4 regions of the Alkalihalobacillus sp. MEB130 genome follow, and region 4 is predicted to be linked to each of the others. Evidence: riboswitches for the same ligand, from Rfam matches in the RefSeq annotation. Region 4 holds a riboswitch; each other region holds the start of a gene.
The links. A riboswitch is a leader RNA that binds a small molecule or an ion and turns the genes downstream of it on or off. The one in region 4 is predicted to bind cyclic di-GMP.

Region 1 (3,563 bases), on a different contig from region 4:
TTTCCTGTTCCCCCAATGCTAATCGGATAATGTCTACCTTGTGAAAACGTATGAGAACTTGAGATTTTTAAATTCTGATTATAATTCCATGCATTTGTCGGGGTATAATTTAAATACTGTAAAATTTCATCTAATTTAATGGTTGATAGTACTTTATTGTTCTCAAAAACATTTAACTCATCGTGTGTATGCCGACTATTTTGCCCATACTCGAAACTTGACGTATATCGAATAGGCCCGCTTAAAAATTGACCTGACTGTTCAATTATGGGCCTTTGTTCTTTCTTTACCGTTACTGTGAGCTCTCGTGCTACAATAGATGGCCCATCCGCATAATTCGCTTTTAAAGTTGCTTTATATGTTTCAGAGTCTATTTCTATTTTCGTTATATCAACTTTAACGGTCCTCTCACCTATCACCTTTGAAGAAGGAATGACTCCGTCTTGCAAGTAAAAATAGGGACCTACCTGCTGAATTTGAATTTCATTTCCTGCCCCATCTTTTACGACGTTTCCATTTCCATCAAGCAAATCTACATGATTTCCTCGGTATGACTCCATCTCATGAAGGACAAGTCTGAGCGCCCCTTCTGCTCTGTAAAACTCTTCTTGCGTTTCTACATTGGTTTCTATTGAATTTTTGCTATGTACCGTCACCTTCACGAGCATGGGAGCGGCAATTGAAAAAAGGACAATCACAACTAAAACGGTAACGAGAGCGCCCCCATATTGAGAAGATAAAAGAGTTTTCATATTCATTCGCTCACCTCATTTACAAACCTCGAATAGTGAATCGTCGACTCTAGCACGATCGAAGCGCGAGGTTTTGTAATTTCGAGCTTAACTTGGGTACTTGAATCAGATTCCGTTACTATAAACGTTTCAATCGATTGTGATAACACGCGGCCGTTTGCCCCAGGAAGCCTCATGTTTCCAAGAGTACCTTCCTTTTCATAAATCAACCAAACCGTCTCGTTTTTGACTAGTTTCATATTCGAATCCGATTCCCCAACCCATCTAGCATCGTCTCGCATTTTCTCTGTCATATATTCCATAATGCGCCTTGCTTCTATTTGCACTTCATTTTCTGCAATCACTTGTCTCTGGCCATCCATCGTATAGGAAATTAAGGAATAAGCAACTGGGAGAAACAACCCTAAAATCACAATAACAACCAACACTTCTACTAGCGTAAATCCTCTTTGATTCATCACGGCGTTCTCACCACCGTTACCAGTTCAATTTCGTTTTCACGAGCAACCTCGTTTGAACCGTTAGATACCGTTGTTTCATTTAATACTTTGACCGTCACTTCATGAAACGGACCTTCATAATCAGTAACACGAACGATGACAACGACTTCGTCATGCACGGCAGAGTTACTATAAAGGTTAGTAAGAAGCGTGTATCCACTACACTGACCTTCCATATTACTCCAACAATACTGTCCGATCCCAAGTGTTGGGGTTTGATGAACCACTTTTTCCATTACTTCTTGGGCAACATACGCTATATTCGTTTCTTTCCCCTGACTTTGCGAAACCGTAAGAGTGCTCACCATGAGAGTAACAAGAGGTACAACAATGATACCTGCAATAACAATGGCGACTAGCAACTCAATCAATGTCATACCTTTCTCGTTGTTCATGGTGTGTCCTCCTGTATATTTCTTAGATCAGTTCTTGCAACTATAGAAGAACAATAGTTTTATACTATGTATAAAACAATTTTTATTTTTATAAATAATAGAAAACTATTGTTTGAAAAAAGATGCCGCCACAAAAGGTGGCAGCACATCAAAACTAATCTTATTCCCCATCATTATCAAAATAGCCTTCTATTTGATTTAGGTCATCACCGATATGTTCTTCTATTATATCGAGTTGTTCATCAGACCTATCAATCCAACTAATTACGTTAGGTATTAAAATTGCAGCAAGTAGACCTAAAATCACAATAACAACTAATACCTCAATTAACGTAAAACCGCGTTGATTGTTCAATCCAAGTCGTTTCGTTAAAGCTTTCATCATTCGATGTTCCTCCCTGTTTTACGGAAATATATATCTTTAAGAGTGAAGCTCTTAAATACAAAAGTAGAATGCTAGTTATACCATAAAAAAAGGCCCAAACAAACCAAAGTAATGGTTGTAAAGGCCGGTTGCACCACTCGCTCCGTACGACTTAGGTGCCCAGTTACAAGTCGTATTTCATAGCTCCTTAAATATCATTTGTAGTTATTAAGAACTGGTTAAAATATACCATAATGTGTTTATTTATAGCAATAAAATCTTTTCGGTAAGAATAACCAGATAAATACAGTACATAAGACCCGGTTATTATCTAACTGTATTCATCTTACCAGGTTCATAAATTTTTTCAACATATTTCTATCTTTTTTGCAAGTTGTTTTGGTTTCCGTTATATTGCGCTCTATATATAAATAAATAGACAATCCACAGGAACATTCCTTACAAAAACCATCATATCTTCTCATACATAAATGCAGACTGATGCCACTTCTCCCTAACAGATGAGATAAAATATAATGAACCGGCTACAACTAACATTTCATCCTCACGTAGCGATCGTACTTCTTCTGTTAACGCTAGTTCCCAATCATCATTGTATTTCTTTTGTAATACTTGAGCTTGTTCAAATAGGGTTTGGCTCTCAGCTGCTCGAAAGAACTCAAAGCTAGTAAATGTGAAAGTAGCGTTCATCTTTTCAAAAGGCTTTAATAATACACTCATATCCTTTTCTTTCGTAGCCGCTAGTAAGAATCGGTAAGACTTTTCTGGATAATGCAGTTCAAGTGTTTTGGATAAGGATTCGAATCCTTCTTTATTATGAGCTCCATCAAGAATAATGAGAGGATTGTCACTAATTTGTTCAAACCTACCTGTCCACGTTGTGGCATGCATTCCAGAATAAAAGGCTTCTTCACTTACATAAAAGTCTGCATGGTTCGCGAGTAACTCAATTGCTTTAAACGCAACAGCCGCATTTTGTCTTTGATGCGGACCTGGCATTTGAATCCTTACATCATTGTACTTAGTCGATACGCTTTCTAATGTAAAAACTTGAACTCTTCCATCAACAACAGACAAACGTTCTGAAAAATCCGTTCCTAACTGGTAAAAGGAAGAATGACTTTTGTTAGCTGTATCCTCTATTAGTTGCTGCGCCACTTTTTGGGAAACACCTGAAACAATTGGCACGTTCTCTTTAATAATGCCAGCTTTTTCAGACGTAATTTCCTCCAACGTGTCCCCTAAAATGTGCATATGATCAAACCCAATCGAAGTAATAACCGATACAAGAGGTGTGATGACATTCGTCGAGTCAAAACGACCGCCTAATCCAACTTCGACTAAAGCAATGTCTGGCTTAGCGACGTTTGCAAAGTAATCAAACATGATGGTTGTAATGACTTCAAATTCAGTTGGGCTTCCTAGTTCGGTTTGTGCTAGTTCCTCTACAAGAGGTCGAACACGATTCGCCCCAGCGACAAGAGCCTCTTCTTCAATTGGTTTCCCATTAATCGAAATTCGCTCTTCAAAA
Region 2 (3,563 bases), on a different contig from region 4:
TACTTGTGATTGATAATGTAAAACAAAGTCCTCAGTCGTAATCGCTTGTCTTAATTCTTTCTCTATTAACAACCGATTCGATAACTGATTGTCCATTGACGGTGAATATCTGCGCACTTGATTCATTCCCTTTAGCTTCGCATCATTCATCGCAGATTCTGAATGTTTGATAAGATCATCAACATTTTCACTATCTAGTGGAAAACTACTTATTCCAATGCTTGACGTTAAAATAAAATCATGTTCCTCCCACTGGACTGGTGTTGATAATAATTCAATAATCTGTTCACTATTTTGCTTCATCTTCTCAGCCGTAGTATTAGGATACAAAATAATAAATTTATCACTATTCCATCGTGTAAGTAGAGCGGTAGGTGGTATATGTTGTACTAGGCGCTTTGTAACCTCTTTTAACACCTTATCCCCCGCGTCGTATCCTCCGATGTTGTTAATTAAATTGAAGCGATTTAGATCGATAAATAAAAACGACACGATCTTGTTTTCTTTTTTTGCTTGATCAATCGCTTGCTTCGCCTCTCTTTTAAATTGTGAAGCATTCGCTAAGCCTGTTAATGAATCAATATGTTTGATCGTGTACATTTCCTCTTTCGTATGTTTATAATCAATGGCAATCCCACAAAGTTGTGCAAATTGCTCTAGTTGAGCAAGTTCCTTTCCTGTAGCTTCACGATTTTCTTTAAAATAAAGAGCAAACGTACCGAGTACGTTGTTCGTTGGTGAAAAAATAGGAATAGACCAACAGGATTTTAAATGATGCTTGTTTGCAAGTGTTCGATAGTCATCCCATAGTGAGTTCGTTTCTATATTAGAAACAATCGTTGTTTGCCTCTTGTATACGGCTGTTCCACAAGACCCCGCGTTTGGACCAACTTCTAATCCATTAATTTCCATCAAGTACTCATCCGAAAGATTTAATGAAAACGGTCTCTCTAATTTGTTTTGGAACTGGTTATATAATGATATGGAACAAATCGCCCCGTGAAGCTGCAACTCGACGCTTGCTACGACTGTTTTTAAAATGGATGAAAGGGGTTTGTTTGCTGCAAGCATCCCCACGATTTCGTTTTGCCAATGTAACGTTTCGTTTCTACCTTCCATCATGTGTGTTCCCCCTCAGTTGCTAAAAAACTTATCAAAAAAGCTATTCTACAAGTGGATGCAGAATAGCCAAAAAAATCACATAAATATGTAACATACTTGGTAACCAGGCGATCATAGTATTCCTACCTTAGACCCTAAGCTTTGCGTCCTATTTTTTCAAATAGTTTGCCTTTATCATAATATCGTTCATTTGTATTGGTACTATAGTTATATTATAGGATAATACGACAAAAAACAACACCTTTCGATTAAAAGAGCAATTATTCTAACTTTTGAAAAGCTAATAAGAATCTCCCATAACATCCATACTAAGAATTCTTACAAATACTCACATTGGTGGTGTTTTCTGTGGCAACTGATTCACCTACAAATATTAATGCATTTAAAATTGCAGCAACATATATTGGAACCATTGTAGGTGCTGGCTTTGCTTCTGGTCAAGAAGTACTCCAATTTTTTAGTGCGTTTGGATTGCTTGGAATCTGGGGAATTGTATTAGCATCTGCCCTATTTTTTATCTTTGGTTATATGATATTAGTAATTGGACGAGCATTAAGTGCCTCTGCTTACGTTGAAGTTGTCCGATTTTCAAATGGAAGATGGCTAGGATCGCTTATTGATTTGATTATAACGATCTTTTTATTTGGTGCGCTCGCTGCTATGATTGCTGGATCTGGAGCTATATTTGTCGAACAGTTCGGGTTATCTTCCTGGTGGGGAACGATTTTCATGGCTGTAGTTGCTCTATTTACGGTTATTCGTGGAATCAAAGGGGTTATTAATGCGATCAGTTTTGTTGTACCTGTATTGCTAGTGGCTGTCCTTTTTATTGCGATATATGGAATTTACCGTAGTCCTGTTACAAGTGCTGACCTTGAATTAACGACTACTCTAGTCGGTGCGGCTCCTAACTGGTTTGTTGCTGCTTTGAATTACGCTTCTTTTAATTTAGTCATTGCTGTTGCCATTTTAGCTCCGATTGGACCCAATGCCAAAAACCAAAGTACCCTGTTGTGGGGAGCACTTTTAGGTGCGCTTGGACTTGGTGTTGGTGTGGTCGCCATTTATTTTAGTGTATTATCTAATATTACAGACGTTGCTCATGTAGAAGTACCGATGATTTATATTGCGTCGCTTATTTCACCTATCGTTCAACTTTTGTTTGCGGTTGTTTTGTTATCTGCTGTTTTTTCAACCGCTGTAAGCAATCTGTACGGCTTTGTTTCTCGGATGACCTTTGTTGATCAGAAACACCGCATATGGCTCATCGTTGGAACAACATTTGCCGCTTTCATCGTTAGCCAGGTTGGATTTTCAACATTGGTTACGTATTTGTATCCTGCTGTCGGCTATGGCGGATTTATCTTTTTTGCTGGACTATTATATGTATGGTTCTTCAAACGTAATGAAATAAAAAGTGTAGAGTAAACTGATTAACCAGTTTTCAACCTCCTTGATATCATTAGATTCACCACATCTATGTAATATCTACATTATAAAATAAACTGATAGTGAAATGTTTGATGAAAATTAAACTTCAGACTGTAGACAAAGGCCTTTGAGTTTCATTTCTCAAAGGCCTTTTCACGCTAATTCTCCTATTATTTTTGATCGTTGAATAGTAGGGAATTTCTATCTTTCCTCTCAACAAAGCGGACGGGATGGGAGGGCCGACTCCTGCAGGAGGGAAGGGCAAGTTGAAATCCACCGGCGCAAGCCGGTTAGTTCAACGCCCGCCTGCGGAAAGCGTGCCCCCCATCCCGGGAGCGGATCGAAGCTCCTTTTCAAGTCCGAAATAATCGAGCACTTTTTAACAGATTCGGGGAAGCGCAATGGAACGAGCATGTGGTGAACACATACGCCTTAAAAACAACAAAAACAGCCATTAAAAAACGTGCCAGCTACATAAAAAGCTGGCACGTCTTTTTTTAAATGGAAAGTTGACTTGATAAGTCATACATTTTTGTATCGATCTCATGAGGCTTTGAAAAAACATCATCAAAGGTGTAACTAACTAGTTGATTCTTCTCTATCCCCACTGCTAGTCCTGATTTCCCATCCAATAATAAATCAACGGCATGAGCACCTAATCGGCTAGCTAGTACGCGATCAAATCCTGTTGGAGAACCACCGCGCTGAATGTGTCCAAGGACTGTTACCCGTGTTTCAATGTTCATTTGCTTCTGAATGCTCTCGCCAATATCAACACCAGAGCCAATTCCTTCCGCGACTACAATAATACTATGTTTTTTCCCGCGTTTGGCTCCGCGCTCCAGTCGATCAATTATGTTTTCCATATTATGTTCAACTTCAGGAAGTAAAATCGTTTCCGCGCCTGCCGCTAGCCCACTCCATAACGCAAGGTCACCGGCGTGACGACCCATGACTTCAATTACATAAGTTCGCTCATGGGAACTCGCCGTATCGCGAATTTTGTCAAT
Region 3 (3,563 bases), on a different contig from region 4:
AATTTTTTTCAGACCAGGCACAATTTCTGTAAGAAAAAGTTCAATTTTTCCCTGTGGAATTGGAACGATATTTTTATCTGGGGACGATAGCATTTGTTTTAACTCAAATAATCGATCGCAATCTTTTTCCTCTAGCAAAAACACGTCCCCTCCACACAACACCAAACGATAAAGTGGTAAAACACTCATTCGCTCAAACCCTTTGATTGCCAATTGATAATCGAGACCCTCGGTTTCTTTAAGTGTAAACTGGATAGGAGGTGCCCCTTCCACCAGTTTGAATCGTTCAAATGCATGACCATCATGCATAAGCGAAATGAATGGGGCTTTTGAGAATAAAGCGATAAGGTCCTCCCTAGAGGATGGCGGAATCAGTAATGTCTGATTCGTATCAGCAGGCATTGCTTCGAGAAAGGCTTTTTCATCATGAATAATCTTAATAAGCTGTTGTATAACGGCATCTGTTTCCTCGGAGAAACAGTGAATGCTCGGGTCATAGATACCTACACTAGGTTTACCTTGTTTCACATTTTCTAGAAACTCTCGTATGTTTTGTACTTTGGTCTTCCCGATCTCAACTTCCATTCCAAGGAAGAGCTGATTTCTTCCGATCAAAACAGGTTTAATGGTAAACCTGACATTCAGAACTTCCCTTTTTTCAAAATAACGTTGCTGGCCACTTGATTGTGTTACTTTTTCTTGAAAAAGAGAGATAAAGTCTTTTGTTAACTCACCATAGGCAGCTAATTCGGCTTGTACACGTAAAGGAGATGTTCCTTGACGTTGCAGATCATAAATCGAAAGTAAAACGGCCGCAATATGTTGGCAGCTTTTTTGAAAATTGGCTAAGGTAGGACAACTGCATGTCATCTGAATGTCCCCAGCTTCTCCTTTTTCAATGGTGACATGAAAGTCTTCCTTCCCGCTAACGGTCGCCTTACAGAAATCAAAGCTGTACTCTTGAAATGTCACTTTATTGGAACGATAAAAAGAGTCCCCTTTTTTATAGGAGACCGTACCGCATATTTCTTTAATCATCTTGTGAGTTAGTTTCATCTCCATGACTTCCGCTCTCTTCTTTGATTTCGTCGTTAATTAAACCCTATCACAATTTGAATGAACAAAAAAGGTCAAGCTTATGGCATCACGCTATGATGAATCATGATCTCTATGAGCTTTCTTTCGCTTACTTAAGTAGGTAATACCTTGAATTGACCCACTCCCAGGATTTTCCTCTCTAAAGAATTTCCTTAAACGCTTCGGCTCCTTCTTTTAATCGGCTTGAATTTTCTTTCATGTTGTTAAACTCTTCAACGGCTTCGTTGATCAGCATTTGGTTTTTCTGTATATTGGTTTGGGTCTTGCCGATTTTTTCGATTTCTGTTGTCATTGCTTCGATATTGCAATGAATCTCTTCTACCACTGATTTGACTCGATCAGATAGCTTTTTCACTTCAATAGCGACTATATTAAATCCTCTGCCATGTTCACCTGCTCTTGCCGCTTCTATCCCGGCATTGAGAGATAAAACGGTCGTCTGGGCAGATATGTCACGAATGTTTTTTAAACTGACTTTAACTAACTTTATTTGATCACTTAAGTTTTCGAGAATTTCAATGTTTTTATTTGAGTCATTTGTGACAACATCTGTATTTGAAGAAACACTCATAATCGTTTCGATCCCTTTTTTTGAGCTCTCTTGAAGGGTTTCTGAAATATGCTGTAGCTTTTCTACGAGATCATTTACCGTTTGCTCTCGATCCGTTATATCGCTAGCCAATTTTAAGACAGCGACGACGACTCCTTCTTCATTCAGCACAGGCGAATAAGAAGCATGTAGCCAAATCGGCTCACCACCTTTTTTGACTCGTAAAATTTTCTCATTGAAGTTTTGTCCACTTTTTAATTTTCCCCAGAATTCCTCATACTCGCTACTGTTGGCAAATTCCGGAACACAAAAACGTTTATGGCTCAATCCGATTAGTTCTTCTGCTGCATATCCCATTCCTTTAGCAAAGTTCTCGTTTGCCCAAAGAACCTCTTTATTCAAGTTAAACGTAATCATCGCATAAGATCGATTGAGTGCTTCTAATGCAGCTTCTTGATTCACAATTTTTGATAGTACACTAATATGGCTCATTCTTATAACTCCTCTATTATTTGCTCATGATTTGTTCATTCGTACATAGACTTCCATAAACGTTAATCTTCATCTCTTACAAGAAAAAGTTGTATACAGACTAGCCATTTCCTTCTCATTTCTGTCCATAAAAAAAGAAACCTGTTTTGCCAAATGGTTTCGATCTATTCCTTTGGTAGCCCGGCGACCATGTCGTAAGAGTTAGGCCCGTAGCTTTGCGTCACTCCCTTTCGAAAGTTTTGCCTTTTTCTATTAAGTTGTTGTCATCTAGTAAAGTCGATTTAGATGAAACTAATCGTTATTCTTACTATTTACTTCCATAATATCATAAAAAGAAATTTTGGGGGAAAAGTCCATTAGCGTTGTAAAATATCCAAATTCAGGTAGTATCTCTCAGTGTTTATCTTTTTGGACCACGGCTGAGCTTGCAAGTATAACTTATAAGCATGGATAAAATTGAAGAGGCGAAATCTTCTCGATTAGTTGAAAAGTATTACTTACTCAGTTTCAAATCTACTAGTTGACTTCTCTTAAAAGTCTCTTTATAGTTACACGTATGTTTACTTTAACACTTAAAAGCGTTTAAGCGTTCTTGTGCTAAGGAACAAATCTATTATATTTTGAAAGTATTCGTATCTTTTTAAACTATGTTTCAAAGGTATGGCTTAGGAAGGAAGAAAGAAAATGATTAAATTAAGAGGATGGGAAGCTCTTCTTATTATTGGAATGATTTTAAGTGTGATCGGGGTTTCGCTAATTCACTTCGCTGCACATCCGCATGTACCGATTTTCATAGTAATTATCCTTATTATTGGCTATGGACTACTAAAACGTGTACCATGGCCTGCTTTGGAAGAGGGAATGATTAAAGGGGTAAAATCAGGTATCGTACCAATTATGATCTTCATGCTAATTGGGGTCCTTATTGCCGTCTGGATGGCATCGGGAACGATTCCTACGTTGATAGCGTATAGTTTTCAAATTGTTTCAACTGATTATTTCTTACCAAGTGCCTTCATCGCAACGGCGATTATGGGTATATCAGTAGGAAGCGCCTTTACAACGGTCTCTACCATCGGTGTTGCGTTTATGGCTGTAGGAACGATTCTAGGTATTCCTATGGCGATGGTAGCAGGAGCGGTTATTTCTGGTTCTTTAGTGGGCGATAAGTTGTCTCCATTATCCGATACAACCAATCTCGCATCATCTGTTGCCAAAACGGATTTATTTGAACATATACGTCATATGTTGTGGGTTGGTATCCCTGCTTTTGCAATCTCACTTATCTTATTTATTATCATTGGACGTACAAATACAACAGTCAATCCTGAAAGTATGGAGGAAATGCTTACTTCCTTACAAGAAGCAGCTATCGTTCATCCTTTTGCACTACTACCAGCTGTCTGTATTATCGTTATGGCCA
Region 4 (3,563 bases):
AAGGACAACTACAACTGCAATTGCCACACCAATGACAAGTACGACGATAAGTCCCGTCAAAATTTTAGATATGGTCTCATCAATAAAGTGCTGAGACACTCCGACAAACCACATTCCGATTGTAGTACCACTAGCATCTTTAATAGGTTGATAAGCCGTCTGACTCATAACACCAGCTACATTCGCTTCCCCAAAGTAGTTATGTCCATTTTGCAAAACATGCTCGATGATCATATCTGACGCTTGTGTCCCAATCGCCCGCTGTCCATCTACTAATACGTTCGTAGTGACACGAGTATCATCTTGAAAAATTGTGACCGTCCCACCCGTCATTTCTGCGATATAATCGACCATCTCAAAATTATCATTGACTTGTGTCTCTCCTTTATAAAGGGAACCATCTTTGATTTCCCACTCTCCAGGATAGCGTTGGTCAATAGCCTTAAAAGACAAATACATATCTGAACGAGCTTTTTCAACCGCACTATCTTTTACCCCATCTGCGACTAGATGCTGTACGACGATTCCAATCACTATAGCAAAAATGAATAGAATCGTTAAAACTAACACGTTAATCTTTGTTGCCATTTTCATGTTATTAAACGTTTTCATGGTTGTCCCCCGAGTTAATTTAATGAATACTATCTTAATAGTCTTATAATCAATTCTACAATTTTCGACTTTTTTACACAATATACAACAATATTATACATTAGTTGTATTTACACTGTACATATAGGGAAAAAGTTAGTCATAAGGAAAAAGAGAAAGGTTGCTACTTCTTGTGTGTAAGCTCCCTTTCTCTTCTCATTAATCAATTCTTTTCTCTTATTATACTCTCCACAATTATAGTAGGCTGATCACTCAAGTTTATTTCTTTATTCACTTCTAGCAGACGAACAATCGGCCGATGTGGATTGGATTGAATTCTTGTTACAATGCCTTTTCCTTTGCTTCCTATATTCAACTGAACCTGAGTGCCTGGCGGGTAACTAATAATGGCTTGACTAAAAGCGAGAACAACTCGGTAACTATACGTCGTTTCAGATAACGCCATAATTTGTTCAATCGCTTCGTGTGGCAGGTATCCTTCTTTTGAGATCATATGATCATAATCATTTGCAACCGTGCATATTTGTGCAAATTCCAAAATTTGATTGTCCGAAAGCTTGCGCGGATATCCTTTTCCATCGAATGTTTCATGATGCTGATAAGCAATATGAGCTGACACCAAACTAATTTCACGGTTCGCTCTTATGATGTCAAACCCGACTTGCGGATGATCCTCTTTGTTTGTAGTCCTTGTTTTGCCAATGTCATGCAGCAAGCATCCTACTCCTAAATCATTAAGCTGGCTATATGTATAACGTAGCTTTTTCCCTATCTGCAAAGCAATTAACGTAACGTTCACCACATGCGCATATAAGGCTAGTCCTTGATCCACCGCCGTAGTCGGAATAAGCATAATCGCATTACGCTTTTTGACTTCTTCAATTAATTTTTTCACTGCTTGTTGAATGGGGATAAGTGGCAAAGACTGATTCGCTTTTGAAGCTTGATACGCTGTTTCTGTAACTGCTATGATATCCAACCAAGTTGGCATATCCATCATTTCTTCTAGTGAGATCCCATGTGATTTTGCGTCTTCTATAAATAAGTATTTGACACCAATCTCCACTAACTTCGCATGATACTTCGGATGGATGATCGTTCCTGCTCCTAGCAACACTCTTCGCTTTGAGTCAAAAATCGGCTTAGCTAGTTGCATAGTATGTTGATTGTATTCTTCGATGTGGATCATTCTCATAAGACAAGCTCCTTCTCTTTTATACCCTTTAAAAAAACTGATAGGCGAATACCTCAAAACAGATATACACCTATCAGTTTTTTCGGCAACCCGGCTACCATAGTCTTTTCCTTAGGCCCGTGGCTTTGCGTCCAAGTTTGCTAGTATCGTTTAAATGTTTTCTCTCTTAGTCTATTTTACACAATTCTACATATTTATCATAGATTATACAGAGAGATTTTACATTATTATATTTAACTGTCTCTATGACATGAGAGAATAAATGAGGGCCTTTATTAAAAAAGCCGCATTGGATTAAACCAATGCGGTACGTTTTTTCAACAGTATTATGAAGGACTTTCTCTTTAGGTTTCTGCCTTCAATTGTCCCTCATCAGCCTTATGAAGGACGTTTCCTTTTGGTTACTTCCTTGATTTGTCCTTCATCAACCTTATGAAGGACTTTTCCTTTACGATTCGCCTCTATTCGTCCTTCATCGGCTTGGTGAAGGACGTTCTACTTACGTTTCTCCCTTACTTTGTCCTTCATCAGCGCTTCACGAAGAACCGTCCCCCGGGTTTAAGGTTTCTGCCGCAGTTTATCCTTTATGACGCAAGCTAAAAGAACTCCTTCGTCCATCTCTACCTTCCAGCCGCTCTCCTCACTTGCGCCTGCATCGTATCCTGTATTAGTCCATCACTATGACGTTGGCTATTTAAAAAATGAATACAAAAATGGCCGTTGTAATTATTATCGCGAATCACCTGGTCTCCATGTGGCATTGAGTGCATCGCGGCCGCTAGTCGTCTTCCATCAACTTCAACGATAATTGCTCGAGGTGTCCAGTTAAAACTTCCTCCCCAAATTTCCCTAATGGTTTGCGTGTCTCTTGCCGTCAATGGCTCGCTATCAGCATGGTTACCACCCATAGTATGTCTCACTTGAAACGTTCTTCCTGTGTCAAAATCTGTAATGGTTGCAATTTTCCCTGTTGAATACACATATCTAGCCTCTGTCCACCAATCAAGCAGTTCTCCGTGACGAGCACTAACCACAGGTCTCACTGGGACATGAAAGACCGGAACCCTAATGGTTTGACCAACCCTTAACGTACTACGATCTGTCATATTATTAAAAGTTAACAACTCATTAAAAGGAACTCCATATTGCAGACTAAGTCCCCACATTGTATCCCCAGAACGTACTGTATGCGTCGTTTCGGTTCTTGTTACCGTTTGGTTTTGGGTAGGGGAAGAAGTACCTGATGTGCTTGGGATTGTTAACACTTGTCCAATATGAATCATATCTGAAGGTAAATGGTTGGCTTCTCGCAAAGCCTGTACCGTCGTTTGAAATCGATTCGCGATTGCGAAAAGACTATCTCCAGCTACAACCGTATAAGTAGTTGGGTTACTTGACGGTGGTGTATTAGCCGTTGGAGTGGTAGCAGAGCCACTAATCGTTAACACTTGTCCAACAAAAATTAGATCTGATGATAAATGGTTGGCTTGGCGCAGGGCTGCTACTGTCGTATTAAACCGGCTAGCAATTCTTGATAATGTGTCTCCAGCTACAACTGTGTACGAAGTAGTTTGAACCGATTGTGCTCTTTGTGACAGTCCAACAGTATTTGCTCGTGCATCTCGTTCGACTGTCATTCCTAAGCTATCCCCTAAAAATCTAACCGGAATCATCGTTCGACTATTTAATATAATGGAATTTGTCATCGGTACGGATCTGCCATTTACTTGAGCTGTATTGGAACCAACGACGAAAG

Region 1: it holds a riboswitch for cyclic di-GMP, as region 4 does, so the genes downstream of both, N0O92_RS04635 (type II secretion system protein) here and N0O92_RS00985 (HD-GYP domain-containing protein) in region 4, are expected to answer to the same signal.
Region 2: it holds a riboswitch for cyclic di-GMP, as region 4 does, so the genes downstream of both, N0O92_RS12835 (bifunctional diguanylate cyclase/phosphodiesterase) here and N0O92_RS00985 (HD-GYP domain-containing protein) in region 4, are expected to answer to the same signal.
Region 3: it holds a riboswitch for cyclic di-GMP, as region 4 does, so the genes downstream of both, N0O92_RS16725 (methyl-accepting chemotaxis protein) here and N0O92_RS00985 (HD-GYP domain-containing protein) in region 4, are expected to answer to the same signal.

The regions. Positions count from the first base shown of each region.
Region 1 is NZ_JAOANA010000003.1:221,124-224,686, reverse strand. It holds gene N0O92_RS04650 (hypothetical protein) at 1-758, opposite strand, end outside; gene N0O92_RS04645 (prepilin-type N-terminal cleavage/methylation domain-containing protein) at 755-1,210, opposite strand; gene N0O92_RS04640 (type IV pilus modification PilV family protein) at 1,210-1,647, opposite strand; gene N0O92_RS04635 (type II secretion system protein) at 1,808-2,032, opposite strand; cyclic di-GMP riboswitch class II at 2,146-2,228, opposite strand; gene N0O92_RS04630 (bifunctional folylpolyglutamate synthase/dihydrofolate synthase) at 2,483-3,563, opposite strand, start outside.
Region 2 is NZ_JAOANA010000011.1:131,638-135,200, forward strand. It holds gene N0O92_RS12835 (bifunctional diguanylate cyclase/phosphodiesterase) at 1-1,122, opposite strand, end outside; cyclic di-GMP riboswitch class I at 1,218-1,302, opposite strand; gene N0O92_RS12840 (YkvI family membrane protein) at 1,471-2,550, shown strand; gene pfkA (6-phosphofructokinase) at 3,051-3,563, opposite strand, start outside.
Region 3 is NZ_JAOANA010000017.1:57,020-60,582, forward strand. It holds gene N0O92_RS16720 (SNF2 helicase associated domain-containing protein) at 1-1,062, opposite strand, end outside; gene N0O92_RS16725 (methyl-accepting chemotaxis protein) at 1,238-2,140, opposite strand; cyclic di-GMP riboswitch class I at 2,312-2,394, opposite strand; gene nhaC (Na+/H+ antiporter NhaC) at 2,825-3,563, shown strand, end outside.
Region 4 is NZ_JAOANA010000001.1:191,548-195,110, forward strand. It holds gene N0O92_RS00980 (methyl-accepting chemotaxis protein) at 1-612, opposite strand, end outside; gene N0O92_RS00985 (HD-GYP domain-containing protein) at 815-1,807, opposite strand; cyclic di-GMP riboswitch class I at 1,889-1,959, opposite strand; gene N0O92_RS00990 (LysM peptidoglycan-binding domain-containing protein) at 2,428-3,563, opposite strand, start outside.